Regions from separate parts of the Streptomyces syringium genome, predicted to be linked through region 2. Evidence: riboswitches for the same ligand, from Rfam matches in the RefSeq annotation. Region 2 holds a riboswitch; the other holds the start of a gene.
What was found. A riboswitch is a leader RNA that binds a small molecule or an ion and turns the genes downstream of it on or off. The one in region 2 is predicted to bind cobalamin.
Positions count from the first base shown of each region.

Region 1: it holds a riboswitch for cobalamin, as region 2 does, so the genes downstream of both, JO379_RS08320 (cobalamin biosynthesis protein) here and cobN (cobaltochelatase subunit CobN) in region 2, are expected to answer to the same signal.

Region 1 is NZ_JAGIOH010000001.1:1,886,736-1,894,210, forward strand. Features, by position in the region: gene JO379_RS08310 (inorganic phosphate transporter) at 1-1,065, shown strand, start outside; gene JO379_RS08315 (hypothetical protein) at 1,099-1,347, shown strand; cobalamin riboswitch at 1,465-1,603, shown strand; gene JO379_RS08320 (cobalamin biosynthesis protein) at 1,735-2,820, shown strand; gene JO379_RS08325 (cobyric acid synthase) at 2,850-4,574, shown strand; gene JO379_RS08330 (putative cobaltochelatase) at 4,574-6,694, shown strand; gene cobO (cob(I)yrinic acid a,c-diamide adenosyltransferase) at 6,694-7,302, shown strand; gene JO379_RS08340 (cobyrinic acid a,c-diamide synthase CobB) at 7,296-7,475, shown strand, end outside.
Region 2 is NZ_JAGIOH010000001.1:6,591,330-6,598,804, forward strand. Features, by position in the region: gene JO379_RS28960 (cobalt-precorrin-5B (C(1))-methyltransferase) at 18-1,169, opposite strand; gene JO379_RS28965 (cobalt-precorrin-6A reductase) at 1,283-2,047, shown strand; gene JO379_RS28970 (precorrin-2 C(20)-methyltransferase) at 2,208-3,719, opposite strand; gene JO379_RS28975 (precorrin-8X methylmutase) at 3,716-4,360, opposite strand; gene JO379_RS28980 (ferredoxin-like domain-containing protein) at 4,404-5,789, opposite strand; cobalamin riboswitch at 5,862-6,006, shown strand; gene cobN (cobaltochelatase subunit CobN) at 6,097-7,475, shown strand, end outside.

The DNA of each region.
Region 1 (7,475 bases), 4.7 Mb from region 2:
CTGTCCGTGGAGGTCGCGGCGACGATCTCCAAGGGCATCGTCGACGAATCAGGCATCCGGCCGGAGATCATCTTCGCCGGACTGGTCGGCGCGATCGTCTGGAACCTGCTCACCTGGCTCGCGGGCCTTCCCTCCAGCTCCTCGCACGCGCTGTTCGGCGGCCTGATCGGCGCGACCATCGCCTCGGTGGGCACGGACGCCGTCCACGGTGACGCCGTCGTCATGAAGGTCCTCATCCCCGCCGTCGTCGCCCCGGTCGTGGCCGGCCTGGCGACCGTGCTCGCGACCCGGCTGACCTACCGCCTGGCGCGCGACACCGACCCCGAGGCCAGCGCCAAGGGCTACCGCGCCGGGCAGATCGCCTCGGCCGCCCTGGTCTCCCTCGCCCACGGCACCAACGACGCCCAGAAGACCATGGGCATCATCACCCTCGCCCTGATCTCCGGCGGCGCGCTGGGCGCGGACGCCGACCCGCCGATGTGGGTCATCGCCTCCGCCGGCATCGCCATCGCGCTCGGCACCTACCTCGGCGGCTGGCGCATCATCCGCACCCTGGGCAAGGGCCTCGCCGACATCCAGCCGCCGCAGGGCTTCGCCGCCCAGACCGGCGCCGCCGTCACCATCCTGGCCTCCTCCCACATCGGCTTCGCGCTCTCCACCACCCAGGTCTGCTCCGGCGCCGTCATGGGTGCGGGCAAGGGCCGCAAGGGCGGCGTGGTGCGCTGGTCCACCGCCGGCCGCATGATCGCCGCCTGGGGCCTGACCCTCCCGGCCGCCGGCCTCGTCGGCGCCGGTGCCGCCCTCCTCGCCGACCGGGGCGACTGGGGCGTCGCCACCGTCGCCGTGCTCGCCGTCGCCGCCTGTGGCGCGATCTGGCTGGCCTCGCGCCGCAAGCCCGTGACCCACGACAACGTCAACGAGCTCGACGGCCAGCACGCCGAGCCCGCCGGTGTCGTCACCGCCGCCCTCCAGGCCGTCGCCCCGCCGCCGGCCGGGCTCCTCCCGGACCGGGCCGCCTCGGCTCCCCGCGAGCCCGAGCGCACCCCGGCCGCCGCGACCGGCTGACGCCGGACCAGCCAGCCTTAAGGAAGAACGCTAATGAACATCGACTGGGCATCTCTCGGCCAGGTCTTCGGCGTCAGCCTCGTCGTCACCGTCGCGATGGTGGGCGTCTTCACCCTCGGCATCGTCGGCACGTCCCGCAAGCCCCAGGGCGCGGGGGACGGCGCCGCCGGCGCGGCGGCGGCCACCACGGCGCCGACCACGGTGGCGCGCACCGGCGCGTACGCCTGCTTCGCGCTGTGCGCGGCGGCTGTCGGGTACGGCATCTACCTCATCGTCGCCTGATCGTCCGCCGACGACGGTCCACCCACGGCCCGGGGCGGCCATGGCCGCAGGTCAAACGTGAGTTGACGGCCGTTCCCGGGCCGTGGTGGACTTCCGGGGCCAAACGGCGACAGCAAGAGGAAGCCGGTGCGAGTCCGGCGCGGTCCCGCCACTGTCACCGGGGAGCGCTCCCCCACCCCGTGGGTCCATAGGGGTCACGGCTCGCCGACGCGAGCTGGAAGACCGGGGGCGGCGCCGATCCGGGAGCCAGGAGACTCTGGTCGCCGGTCACGTCGAACCAGGGCGCGGACCCTGAGTGAGGACACATCGCGATGCCCGGCTGCCGCCCCACACCCCCTCCTTCCGTCTTCCGTGCACCCCTCCGAGGCGTGACGGCGGTCTGATCCGATGCGTGCCGATCACGTCGGTTTCGCGTCCGGTGCCGCGCTCGGCTTCCTCGGCGACCTCCTCGTGGGCGATCCCCGCCGCGGCCACCCCGTGGCCGCCTTCGGGCGCGCCGCGCAAGGCGTCGAGCGACGGCTGTGGCGTGACCACCGCGGCTACGGCGCCCTGCACACCCTGGTGTGCGCGGGCGGCAGCGCCGCGGGCGCCGCTCTGCTGACCCGTGCCGTACGGAACTCCCCCCGCGCGCACATCGCGCTGACCGCCGCCGCCACCTGGGCCGTGCTCGGCGGCACCTCCCTGGGCCGGGAGGCCCGGGCCGTCGGCGGTGCCCTGGCCGCGGGGGACCTGGACGTCGCCCGGGAGCGGCTGCCGCATCTGTGCGGCCGTGACCCGCAGTCGCTGGACGCGCAGCAGATCGCGCGGGCGGTCGTCGAGTCCGTCGCCGAGAACACCTCCGACGCCGTCGTGGGCGCCCTCGTCTGGGGCGCCCTGGGCGGTGTGCCCGGGCTCGTCGGCTTCCGCGCGGTCAACACCCTGGACGCGATGGTCGGCCACAAGTCCGCGCGCTACCGGCGGTTCGGCTGGGCCTCGGCCCGTCTCGACGACGTCGTCGGCTGGCCCGGCGCCCGGCTCACCGCCGCCCTCGCCGTCCTGGCCGGCCCCGACCCGCGCGGCGCCTGGCGGGTGGCCCGGCGCGACGCCGCCCGGCACCCGAGCCCCAACGCGGGCCCCGTCGAGGCCGCCTTCGCCGGTGCGCTCGGCGTCCGGCTGGGCGGCACCCTCGCCTACGCGGGCCGCGTCGAACACCGTCCCGTCCTGGGCGCGGAGCTGCGCCCGGTCCGGGCGGCCGACATCGAGCGCGCGGTACGGCTCTCGCGCCGGGTGTCGCTGCTGGCCCTCGGGGTCGCGATCGCCGGGCGGTACGCCGTCACCGGCGCGCGGGCCGCGACGCGCTCCACGAGCGGTGCGCCGACCGGGCGCGCCCTGGGCAGACTTCCGGCGGCCGCCCGGCCCGTACGGACGGTACGGACGGCACTACGGATCACACAACGGGTCATAGCTCCCACGCAGCACAGGAGGAACCGGTGACAGCGGACAGGAGCGGGCCCACGGGCCCGCTGGGCGGGGGCCTGCTGGTGGCCGGGACCACCTCGGACGCGGGCAAGAGCGTGGTCACGGCCGGGATCTGCCGGTGGCTGGTCCGCAAGGGCGTCAAGGTCGCGCCCTTCAAGGCGCAGAACATGTCGCTGAACTCGTTCGTGACGCGCGAGGGCGCCGAGATCGGCCGGGCGCAGGCCATGCAGGCCGCCGCCGCCCGCGTCGAGCCCAGCGCCCTGATGAACCCCGTGCTCCTCAAGCCCGGCAGTGACCGCAGCAGCCAGGTGGTGCTGCTGGGCAAGCCGGTGGGCGAACTCAGCGCGCGCGGGTACTTCGGGGGGCCCGGGGCGCCTGAGGGGTCGTCGGGTGCTTCCCTGTACGGCGGGCGGCGGGAGGCGCTGCTCGGGACGGTGACGGAGTGTCTGGAGGAGCTGCGGCGTACGCACGACGCGGTGATCTGTGAGGGCGCCGGCAGTCCCGCCGAGATCAATCTGCGCCGCACGGACATCGTCAACATGGGCATCGCCCGGGCGGCCCGGCTGCCGGTCGTCGTGGTCGGCGACATCGACCGGGGCGGGGTCTTCGCGTCCTTCTTCGGTACGACGGCGCTGCTGTCCCGCGAGGACCAGGCGCACATCGCGGGGTACATGGTCAACAAGTTCCGGGGCGATGTGACGCTCCTGGAGCCGGGCCTTGAGATGCTGCGGGACCTCACCGGCCGGCCGACCGTGGGCGTGCTGCCGTTCGCGCACGGCCTCGGCATCGACGAGGAAGACGGTCTGCGGGTCTCGATGCGCGGCGCGGTGCGCGAGTCGGTGGTGGCCCCGCCGCACGGCGCGGACGTGCTGCGCGTCGCGGTGTGCGCGGTGCCGCTGATGTCGAACTTCACGGACGTCGACGCGCTGGCCGCGGAGCCGGGCGTGATCGTGCGCTTCGTGGACCGCCCGGAAGAGCTGGCCGACGCGGACCTGGTCATCGTGCCGGGCACCCGGGGGACGGTGAAGGCCCTGGCCTGGCTGCGGGAGCGCGGGCTCGCGGACGCGCTGAAGCGGCGCGCCGCCGAGGGGCGGCCGGTGCTGGGCATCTGCGGCGGCTACCAGCTGCTGGGCGAGCGCATCGAGGACGACGTGGAGTCCCGGGCCGGCACGGTCGAGGGCCTCGGGCTGCTGCCGGTGCGGGTGCGGTTCGCCCGGGAGAAGACGCTGGAGCGCCCGGTCGGCGAGGCGCTCGGCGAGCGCGTGGAGGGCTACGAGATCCACCACGGCGTCGCGGAGGTGACCGGCGGGGACGAAGCGTTCGTCTCCGACGGCCATGGCCGCGGCCTGGACGGCTGCCGGGTGGGTTCGGTCTGGGGTACGCACTGGCACGGTTCGCTGGAGAGCGACGGCTTCCGCCGGGCGTTCCTGCGGCGCGTGGCGGACGCGGCGGGCCGGTCCTTCGTCCCGGCGCCGGACACCAGTTTCGCGGCCCTGCGCGAGGAACAGCTGGACCGGCTCGGTGATCTGATCGAGCGGCACGCGGACACGGACGCGCTGCTGCGGCTGATCGAGCAGGGGGTGCCGGCCGGGCTGCCGTTCGTCCCGCCCGGTGCGCCCGCGCACCCCGCCGACGCCCCCGCGGACGGGAAGCCGGCCGTCCCCGCACAACCCTCGGACGGCGCGGCGGACACCACGCCGGAGACCGCCGCCGCCGAGGCGCCCGACCAGAGTCGTTCCTTTGAAGCCCTTGAAGGGGGTACCCGCTGATGGCCTCGGCCACCTACCCGTTCACCGCGGTCGTCGGAATGGACGACATGCGGTTGGGTCTGCTGCTCAACGCGATCTCGCCGTCGATCGGCGGTGTGCTCGTCCGGGGCGAGAAGGGGACCGCCAAGAGCACGATGGTGCGCGGCATCGCGGCGCTGATGCCCGCCGTCGACGTCGTCACCGGCTGCCGCTTCTCCTGCGACCCCGCCCTGCCCGATCCCGCCTGCCCCGACGGCCCGCACGCCGACGGCGACCGCGCGGCCGGTGGCGCGCGCGCCGCCAGGATGGTCGAACTGCCGGTCGGTGCCTCCGAGGACCGGCTCGTGGGCGCGCTCGACATCGAACGGGCCCTGTCGGAGGGCGTGAAGGCCTTCGAGCCGGGCCTGCTGGCCGACGCGCACCGCGGCGTGCTGTACGTCGACGAGGTCAATCTCCTCCACGACCACCTGGTCGACCTGCTGTTGGACGCCGCCGCCATGGGCTCCTCCTACGTCGAGCGCGAGGGTGTCTCCGTCCGTCACGCGGCCCGTTTCCTGCTCGTCGGGACGATGAACCCCGAGGAGGGCGAGCTGCGGCCGCAGTTGCTGGACCGCTTCGGGCTGACCGTCGAGGTCGCGGCCTCGCGGGAGACCGACGAGCGGGTCGAGGTCGTGCGCCGCAGGCTCGCCTACGACGAGGACCCGGCGGCGTTCGCCGCCAAGTGGGCCGCCGAGGAGGACGCGCTGCGCGAGCGGATCGCCGCCGCCCGCGCGCTGCTGCCGGGCGTGCGGCTGGGTGACGGCGCGCTGCGCCGGATCGCCGCGGTGTGCGCCGGGTTCGAGGTCGACGGCATGCGCGCGGACATCGTGACCGCGCGGACGGCGACGGCGCTCGCCGCCTGGGCGGGGCGCACGGACGTGACCGCCGAGGACGTCCGGCAGGCAGCGCTGCTGGCGCTGCCGCACCGGCGCCGGCGCAATCCCTTCGACGCGCCGGGGCTGGACGAGGACCGGCTGGACGAGATCCTCCGGCAGTTCGAGGAGGACGAGCCGGAGCCCGAGCCGGAGGACCCGGACGGCGGCCCCGACGACGGCCCGGACGGCGGTCCCGGCGGCGGTGAGAGTCCCGAGGACGGGCAGCAGGGCACACCGGACGTCCCGGAACAGCGGGAGGAGCCCACGCGGGACGACTCCCCCGGCGAGCCGTCGGCCGCCCCCGAGGGCACTCCGAGCACCCAGCCGGACCCGGCAGCCGGTCACAGCGACCAGAACGACCGGACCGGTCGGGCCGAGGGCGGCGAGAGTGCCGTCGTGGGGGCCGCCGAGCCGTTCCGGACGCGCAAGCTCGACGTGCCCGGGCTCGGCGAGGGCGCCGACGGGCGCCGCTCCCGGGCGCGCACCGCGCACGGCCGGACCACGGGGGCGCGCCGCCCGCGGGGCGCCCTGTCCAAGCTGCACCTGGCGGCGACCGTGCAGGCCGCGGCCCCGCATCAGCGGGCGCGCGGCCGTTCGGGGCCGGGCCTGGTGGTGCGCCGGGACGATCTGCGGGAGGCGGTGCGCGAGGGCCGCGAGGGCAATCTCGTGCTGTTCGTCGTGGACGCCTCCGGTTCGATGGCGGCCCGTAAGCGGATGGGCGCGGTCAAGGGCGCGGTGCTGTCGCTGCTGCTCGACGCGTACCAGCGCCGCGACAAGATCGGCATGATCACCTTCCGGGGGTCGGGCGCGGCGGTGGCGCTGCCGCCGACGTCGTCGGTGGAGGCGGGCGCGGCGCGGCTGGAGAAGCTGCCGACCGGTGGCCGCACCCCGCTGGCGGCCGGGCTGCTCCAGGCGCACGAGGTGCTGCGGCTGGAGCGGCTGCGGGACCCGTCGCGGCGGCCGCTGCTGGTCGTGGTGACCGACGGGCGGGCCACGGGCGGCCCCGAGCCGCTGGTCCGGGCGACGCGGGCGGCACGGATGCTGGCGGGCGAGGGCACGGCGTCGGTGGTCGTCGACTGCGAGTCGGGGCCGGTGCGGCTCGGGCTGGCGGGCGAGCTGGGCCGCGAGCTGCGCGGACCGGTCGTGACCCTCGACGAGCTGCGCGCGGACAGCGTCTCCGCGCTGGTCAGGACCGTAACGAACACGAACTCCAGGAGGGCCGCGTAATGCCACAGGGACAGCCGAGTGTCGTACCCGACGACGGGCTCACCACACGTCAGCGCCGCAACCGGCCGTTGGTCTTCGTCCACACCGGCATCGGCAAGGGCAAGTCGACGGCCGCGTTCGGGCTGGCGCTGCGGGCGTGGAACCAGGGCTGGCCCGTCGGGGTGTTCCAGTTCGTGAAGTCGGCGAAGTGGAAGGTCGGCGAGGAGAACGCGCTGCGGGTGCTCGGCGCCTCGGGCGAGGGCGGGAGCGTCGACTGGCACAAGATGGGCGAGGGCTGGTCGTGGATCCAGCGCGACGCCAAGGAGGGCGAGCTCAGCAACGAGGACAAGGCCCGCGAGGGCTGGGAGCAGGTCAAGCGGGACCTGGCGGCGGAGAAGTACAAGCTGTACGTGCTGGACGAGTTCGCGTACCCGATGCACTGGGGGTGGATCGACACGGACGAGGTGATCTCGGTGCTGCGCGACCGCCCCGGCACGCAGCACGTCGTGATCACGGGTCGCAACGCCCCGCAGGCGCTGGTGGACTTCGCGGATCTGGTGACCGACATGTCGAAGGTCAAGCACCCGATGGACGCCGGTCAGAAGGGCCAGCGGGGCATCGAGTGGTGAGTACGCGCATCCCCCGTCTGGTCATCGCCGCCCCGGCCTCCGGCAGCGGGAAGACGACCGTCGCCACCGGGCTGATGCGGGCCTTCGCGGACGCCGGGCTGGCGGTGTCCCCGCACAAGGTCGGCCCGGACTACATCGACCCCGGCTATCACACGCTCGCGACGGGCCGCCCG
Region 2 (7,475 bases):
CCGCGAGCGGTCCGGGATCAGCGCCCGGCCGGACCGCGCGGCTCCGCCCGGCCGACGATCGTGCCCGCGCGGTCGATGCAGATGACGTCGACCGAGACGGGCGCCCCGCGCAGCACCGCCAGGGCCTCGTCGCGGGCGGCCCGGGCGACGAGGTCGCCGAGGGGGACACCGCGGGCCGCGCACAGGGTCAGGGCCTCCAGACCGGTGTTGGCGGCGGCGACCGCGGCGGTCAGCTCCGCGTCCGCGCCGCCCAGGCGGGCCAGCTCGCCGAGGAAGCCCTTGTCCACCTGCGAGCGGGCCGAGTGCAGATCGAGATGGCCCGCGGCGAGCTTGGACAGTTTCGCGAAGCCGCCCGCGACGGTGAGGCGGTCGACCGGGTGACGGCGGACGTACTTCAGGACCGCCCCCGCGAAGTCGCCCATGTCCAGCAGGGCGTCCTCGGGCAGCCCGTGCACGGCGACCGCGACCTTCTCCGACGTCGAGCCCGTACAGCCCGCCACATGCGTGCGCCCCGCCGCGCGGGCCACGTCCACACCGCGCCGGATGCTGTCGATCCAGGCCGAGCAGGAGTAGGGGACGACGATGCCCGTGGTGCCGAGGATGGAGATGCCGCCCAGGATCCCCAGGCGCGGGTTCCAGGTGGAGCGGGCGATCTCCTCGCCGTGATCGACCGACACCTCGATCTCTACGTCCCCGGCGCCCCCGTGCCGGGCGGCGACCTCGGCCACGTGATCGCGCATCATCTGTCGGGGGACGGGGTTGACCGCCGGTTCGCCGACGGCCAGCGGCAGCCCCGGCCGGGTGACCGTGCCCACCCCGGGGCCCGCCCGGAAGACGACCCCGGAGCCGGGCGGCAGCGCCCGGACCGTGACCCGGATCAACGCCCCGTGCGTGACGTCCGGGTCGTCGCCCGCGTCCTTGACGATCGCCGCCATGGCCGTCCGGCCGCCGTCGCGCAGCTCCTCGGCGGCAAGCGCGAAGGCGGGGGTCTGCCCCTTCGGCAGGGTGATCGTCACGGGGTCGGGGAAGTCGCCGGTGAGCAGCGCGGTGTACGCGGCGGTGGTCGCCGCCGTCGCGCAGGCGCCGGTGGTCCAGCCGTGCCGGAGCCCGGTGTGCGCGAGCTGCGCACCGCGCCCGCTCGGGGTGGGTTCGGCCTTGACGTCAGTCACGGGGGGCTCCGCCGGTCCGGCTAACCTGACCATCCGGTGCCGCGGCGGCACCGGCCGGGCCGTGCGCCCGGCACACCGGCCCGCGCCCGCGGGCCCGACCCGGGAGGCCGGCGGTGCACAGGCCACGCCACGTCCTGATCCTCGGCGGCACCACCGAGGCGCGACGGCTCGCGGCCGAGCTGGCGGCCGATCCCGCGCTGCGCGTCACCAGCTCGCTGGCGGGGCGCGTCGCCGCACCGCGACTGCCCGCCGGGCAGGTGCGGATCGGTGGGTTCGGGGGGCCCGAGGGCCTGGCCCGGTGGCTGCGCGAGCAGCAGGTGGACGCGCTCATCGACGCCACCCATCCTTTCGCCGGCACGATCAGTTGCAACGCGGCACGGGCTGCCGCGGACGTCCATGTTCCCCTGCTGGCCCTCCGCCGTCCCGGCTGGGTCGCGGAGCCGGGCGACGACTGGCACCCGGTCGGCTCGCTGGCCGAGGCGGCGGACGCGATCCCTGCGCTCGGGAAGCGGGCGTTCCTGACCACCGGGAGGATGGGCCTCGCGGCCTTTGCCCACCTGGAGGATATGTGGTTCCTCGTCCGCTCCGTGGACGCCCCGCAACCGCCGGTGCCGGCCCGCACGGAGGTGCTGCTGGCCCGGGGCCCCTTCACGGTGGAGGGCGAGGCGGAGCTGTTGCGCCGCCACGGCATCGACGTCCTGGTCACGAAGGACAGCGGGGCGGCGGCGACGGCCGCGAAGCTCGTCGCCGCCCGGCAGGCGGGCATCCCCGTGGTGATCGTCCGCCGGCCCCCGGCGCCGGAGGGGGTGCCCGTCGCGCCGGACCCGGCGGAGGCGGTGGAATGGGTGCGGGCGACCATGCAGGGCGGGCGGGCTTGACCCTCCGCTGTCCCCGGGGCGGAGGCGCTGCGGGCCCGGCCTCCGGCTGGACCCGCCCCAGGCCGACGGCCCCCGTCCCGCCCGCCGGCCGAAGGCGGGAAACGATCGCCCGCATGGTGCGGACCGCCCGGACCGCACCAGGCCCGCCGCAGGTGAACGGCTACCCCTCCGGATACCGCCGGGGCGTCCAGACGATCTCCTCGCCGCCGTCGGGACCACGCCGTACCGTGCGGGTCTGGGTGGAGCCCACGATGAGGATCGTGCGCATGTCGACCTGTTCCGGGTCCAGTTCGCCGAGCCGGACGATCCGTACGCTCTCCTCCGGACCGCCCACGTCCCGGCCCAGGACGACCGGGGTGTCCGCCGGGCGGTGTTCCAGGAGGAGGTCGCGGGCCTTGCCGACCTGCCAGACGCGGCTGCGGGAGCCGGGGTTGTACAGGGCGAGGACCAGGTCCGCCGCCGCGGCCGACCGCAGTCGCTCGGCGATGACCTCCCACGGCTTGAGCCGGTCGGACAGCGACACGACCGCGTAGTCGTGGCCGAGCGGCGCGCCCGCCCGTGAGGCGGCGGCGTGGGCCGCCGTCATGCCGGGCAGCACCCGCACGGGCACCTCGCGGTACGGGTCCTCGGAGGCGACCTCCAGGACGGCCGTCGCCATCGCGAAGACGCCCGGGTCGCCGGAGGAGACGACGGCGACCCGCCGCCCCTGCCGGGCGAGGTCGAGCGCGAACTCGGCACGCTCGGACTCCACCTTGTTGTCGGACGGGTGCCGTCGCTGGCCCGGCCGGACGGGCACCCGGTCCACGTACGTGCTGTAGCCGACGATGTCCTCGGCTGCCGCCAGCTCGCCGCGCGCCTCCGGCGTCAGCCACAGCGGGCCGGCCGGGCCGAGCCCGACGACCACGACCTCGCCCCGGCCCGAGGCGGCCGGAGCCGCGTCGACGCGGCTCGGCAGCACCGCCACCGAGAAGTACGGCACCGACGCCGGGCCCACGTCGGCCAGCAGGCCCGTACGCTCCCCGGGCATCGTGGCGCGCTCGACGTACCGCGCGTCCGCGAGCCGGCCCGCGCTCTCCAGCGCGCCCCGCACGGCGGGGAACGTCCGGCCGAGCTTCATCACCACGGCCGAGTCGGTCGAGGCCAGGCGGGCCGTCAGCTCCTCCTCGGGCAGCGTGCCCGGCAGGATCGTCAGGACCTCCTCGCCCTCCACCAGCGGCTCACCCAGCCGGGCCGCCGCCGCGCTGACGGACGTGACCCCGGGGATCACCTCCGTCGGGTAGCGGTGGGCGAGCCGCTTGTGCATGTGCATGTACGAGCTGTAGAAGAGCGGGTCGCCCTCCGCGAGCACCGCGACCGTGCGCCCGGCGTCCAGGTGGACGGCCAGCCGCGCCGCGGCCTCCTCGTAGAACTCCTCCATCGCGCCCCGGTAGCCACCGGGGTGGTCGGTGGTCTCCGTGGTGACGGGGTAGACCAGCTGCTCCTCGATGTGGTCGGGGCGCAGATGGCGTTCGGCGATGGTGCGCGCGATGCTGCGGCCGTGCCGGGCGCTGTGGTACGCGACGACGTCGGCCGCGGTGATGACCTCGACGGCCCGCACGGTCATCAGCGACGGATCGCCGGGGCCGAGGCCCACTCCGTACAGTCGGCCCGTCGTCGAAGGCTGCTCGTTCACTCTTCCTCGCTCGCTATCGCGTTGATCGCCGCCGCTGCCATGGCGCTGCCGCCGCGACGGCCCCGCACCACCAGATAGTCGAGCCCCAGCGGGCTGTCGGCCAGGGCGTCCTTGGACTCGGCGGCACCGATGAAGCCCACCGGTATGCCGATGACCGCGGCCGGACGCGGCGCCGCCGCCCCGCCTGCCCCTCCTTCTGCGAGCATCTCCAGCAGACGGAACAGCGCCGTCGGCGCGTTGCCGACCGCGACGACCGCGCCGTCGAGCTTCTCGCGCCACAGCTCCAGGGCCGCCGCGCTGCGGGTCGTGCCCATCCGCCGTGCCAGCTCCGGCACCGACGGGTCGGCGAGGGTGCACAGCACCTCGTTGTCCGCGGGCAGCCGCTTGCGGGTCACCCCGCTGGCGACCATGTTCGCGTCGCACAGGATCGGCGCCCCGGCGCGCAGCGCCTCGCGGGCCCGCGCCACCACCTGGGGGGAGTACGCGAGGTCCCGTACGAGATCGACCATCCCGCAGGCGTGGATCATGCGCACCGCGACCTGGCTGACGTCCGGCGGCAGTCCGCCGAGGTCGGCCTCGGCCCTGATGGTGGCAAAGGACTGGCGGTAGATGGACGCGCCGTCCTTCTCGTACTCGAACACTGTGCCTCGCTTGCTGGGTTGCGCCTGGTGGTGTCGTGCAGGGTCAGTCCGCGGAGGTACGAGCCGCCGCGACCGCGTCGGCCAGTCCCCCCGCTCTGGCTGTTTCCGTCTTCGTTTCCGTCTCCCCGTCCCGTACCGCGATCCGGTAGCCGTCCCCGGTCGCGAGCACGTCGACCCATGTCCCGCCCGGGTGGCCGCACCGCCGCTCGCAGCCGGACCAGTACACCGGGAGCCCCGCCGGGGGCAGTCCCGCGAGGCAGGCCGCCGCGTCCGCCCGTACGTCCGCGAGGGACTTGGCGCAGCCCGGCCGGCCCGCGCACGCGCCCGCCCGGTGCCAGGGGGACGTGGTGGAGGTGACGAGTCCGGCGTCCGCGAGCGCCGTCAGCCGGGAGCGGGCCGTACCGGCCGGGAGGCCGGGGACGACGATGCCGCGCCAGGGTGTCACACGCAGCTCGCCCGTCCCGTCCCGGTCGGCCGTGGTGGCCACGAGCCGCCACTGGGCGGCGGTCAGCCGCCCGAGCGGCGCGGTCACCGACAGGGCGCACCGCCCGTCCCCGCCGGTGACCAGGCCGGGCCCGACCGGGGGCCCGTGCGGGAGACGGGGCCGGGGCAGCGGGACGCAGTCGATGCCCGCGGCCGTCAGCCGGTCACCCAACGCTTCGACGCGCGGGCGGTGTTCGGGGGCCAGGTCCCGCACCCGCCAGGCCTTGGCGCCGCCGCGGGCCGCCGCCGCGAGGAACTCGCGCGCGGCCAGCACGGCCGCGCGCGGCGCGTCACAGGCGGCGATGCGCAGACCGGGCCCGGTGGCGGCGAAGCACACGGTGGCCTGCCCCGCACCGCTTGCGATCAATGTCACATCGGGGCCGAGGGCCACGATGTCGCCGCGGCCGTCGTCCAGGCCGAAGAGGAAACGACCCGACAAACCTGACAAATCCAGGCCGTCGGAGGGGTCGGGCGCATCGGACGCGGGGGTGCACAGGAGTGCGTCCAGGGCGCGCGCCCAGGCCTGCACATCGGTTGCCCCGGCGGGGGACGGCTCCACGGCCCCGTCCAGACCGCACAACGGCGAGGCCGCCACATTGCGCACCCGGTCGTACCGGTCCGACGGCAGCAGCCCCGCCGCCCGCAACCGGCCGGCCAGTTCACCGCCGCAGCCGTCGGACAGCCCGCGCAGCTGGACGTTGCCGCGCGAGGTGATGTCGAGGTTCCCGTCGCCCAGCTCCTCGGCGACCAGCGCCAATGCCATCGCCTGACGGGCCGTCAACAGCCCGGCGGGCAACCGGACGCGCGCCAGCGCACCGTCGTCCGCGGTGTGCAGCCGCAGCGCTCCGGGGCAGGCGTCGCCGCCCGCTCGGACGGTCCGTCCGCCGGCGGCCGGTTTATCCCGCTCCGAGGGGGATGGGGGGGTGACGGGCATGGCGGCGAGCATACCGACGATCACACCGGGTGCACCGTCCTGTGCCAAACGGCCAGCGCTTACTATGCTCACCGGTGGCCAGAATCTCTTTGTTCGTCCTCTGGTCCGCCAAACGCCAGCGACGGCGTCAGGGGAGGAAGCCGGTGAGACTCCGGCACGGTCCCGCCACTGTGAGCCCGGCAGCGATGCCGGGCGAGTCAGGAACTCCCGCCGTCCTCCAACCGCCCGGGGCGCGGACCCCGAGGAAGGCCAGCCGCCGCATGCGCACCATCCGGTCCGGCGTACCCCGGGCGACCCTCGATGCCCTGGGGAGCGCCGCGTGATCCTTCTCCTGTCGACGTCCGACACCGACCTGCTCAGCGCCCGCGCGGCTGCCGCTCACGGAGGCCCGGTCCCGTACCGCCTGGCCAACCCCGCCCGGCTCGCGCTTGACGACCTGCCCGCCCTCCTGGACGGCACCGACCTCGTCGTCGTCCGCCTCCTCGGCGGCATCCGTGCCTGGCAGGAGGGGCTCGACCTGCTGCTCGCCGGGGACCGCCCCGTCGTCGTCCTCACCGGCGAACAGGCGCCCGACGCCCAGCTGATGGAGGCCTCCACCGTCCCCATCGGCATCGCCGCCGAGGCCCACGCCTACCTCGCGCACGGCGGCCCCGACAACCTCGAACAGCTCGCGCGGTTCCTCTCCGACACCGTGCTGCTCACCGGCCACGGCTTCGAGGCGCCCGCCCCCGCCCCCACCTGGGGTCCGCTGGAGCGCACCCCCAAGCCCGGCGCCACCGGCCCGCTCATCGCGGTGCTCTACTACCGCGCCCACCACATGAGCGGCAACACCGCCTTCGTGGAAACCCTGTGCGGGGCCATCGAGGACGCGGGCGGCCGCGCCCTGCCGCTGTACGTCGCCTCGCTGCGCGCCCCCGAGCCGGAGCTCATCGAGGCGCTCGGCACCGCCGACGCCGTCGTCACCACCGTCCTCGCCGCGGGCGGCACCAAGCCCGCGGCGGCCTCCGCCGGCGGCGACGACGAGTCCTGGGACGCCGGCGCCCTCGCCGCGCTCGACGTGCCGATCCTCCAGGCCCTGTGCCTGACCGGACCCCGCAGCGCCTGGGAGGAGAACGACGAGGGCCTCTCGCCGCTCGACGCCGCCACCCAGGTCGCCGTCCCCGAGTTCGACGGCCGCCTCATCACCGTCCCGTTCTCCTTCAAGGAGGTCGACGACGACGGCCTGCCGATGTACGTGGCCGACGCCGAGCGCGCCTCCCGCGTCGCCGGCATCGCCGTGCGCCACGCCCGGCTGCGCCACATCCCCGCGGCCGACAAGCGCCTCGCGCTGGTCCTCTCCGCCTACCCCACCAAGCACTCCCGCATCGGCAACGCCGTCGGGCTCGACACCCCCGCCAGCGCCGTGGCGCTGCTGCGCCGACTGCGCGAGGAGGGCTACGACTTCGGTACGGAGGAGGTCCCCGGCCTCGCGTCCGGTGACGGCGACGAGCTGATCTACGCCCTCATCGAGGCCGGCGGCCACGACCAGGAGTGGCTCACCGAGGAGCAGCTCGCCCGCAACCCCGTCCGCATCCCGGCCGCCGACTACCGGCGCTGGTTCGCCGAGCTGCCCGCCGAGCTGCGCGAGGCCGTCGAGGAGCACTGGGGCCCGGCGCCCGGCGAGATGTTCGTCGACCGCAGTGCCAACCCCGAGGGCGA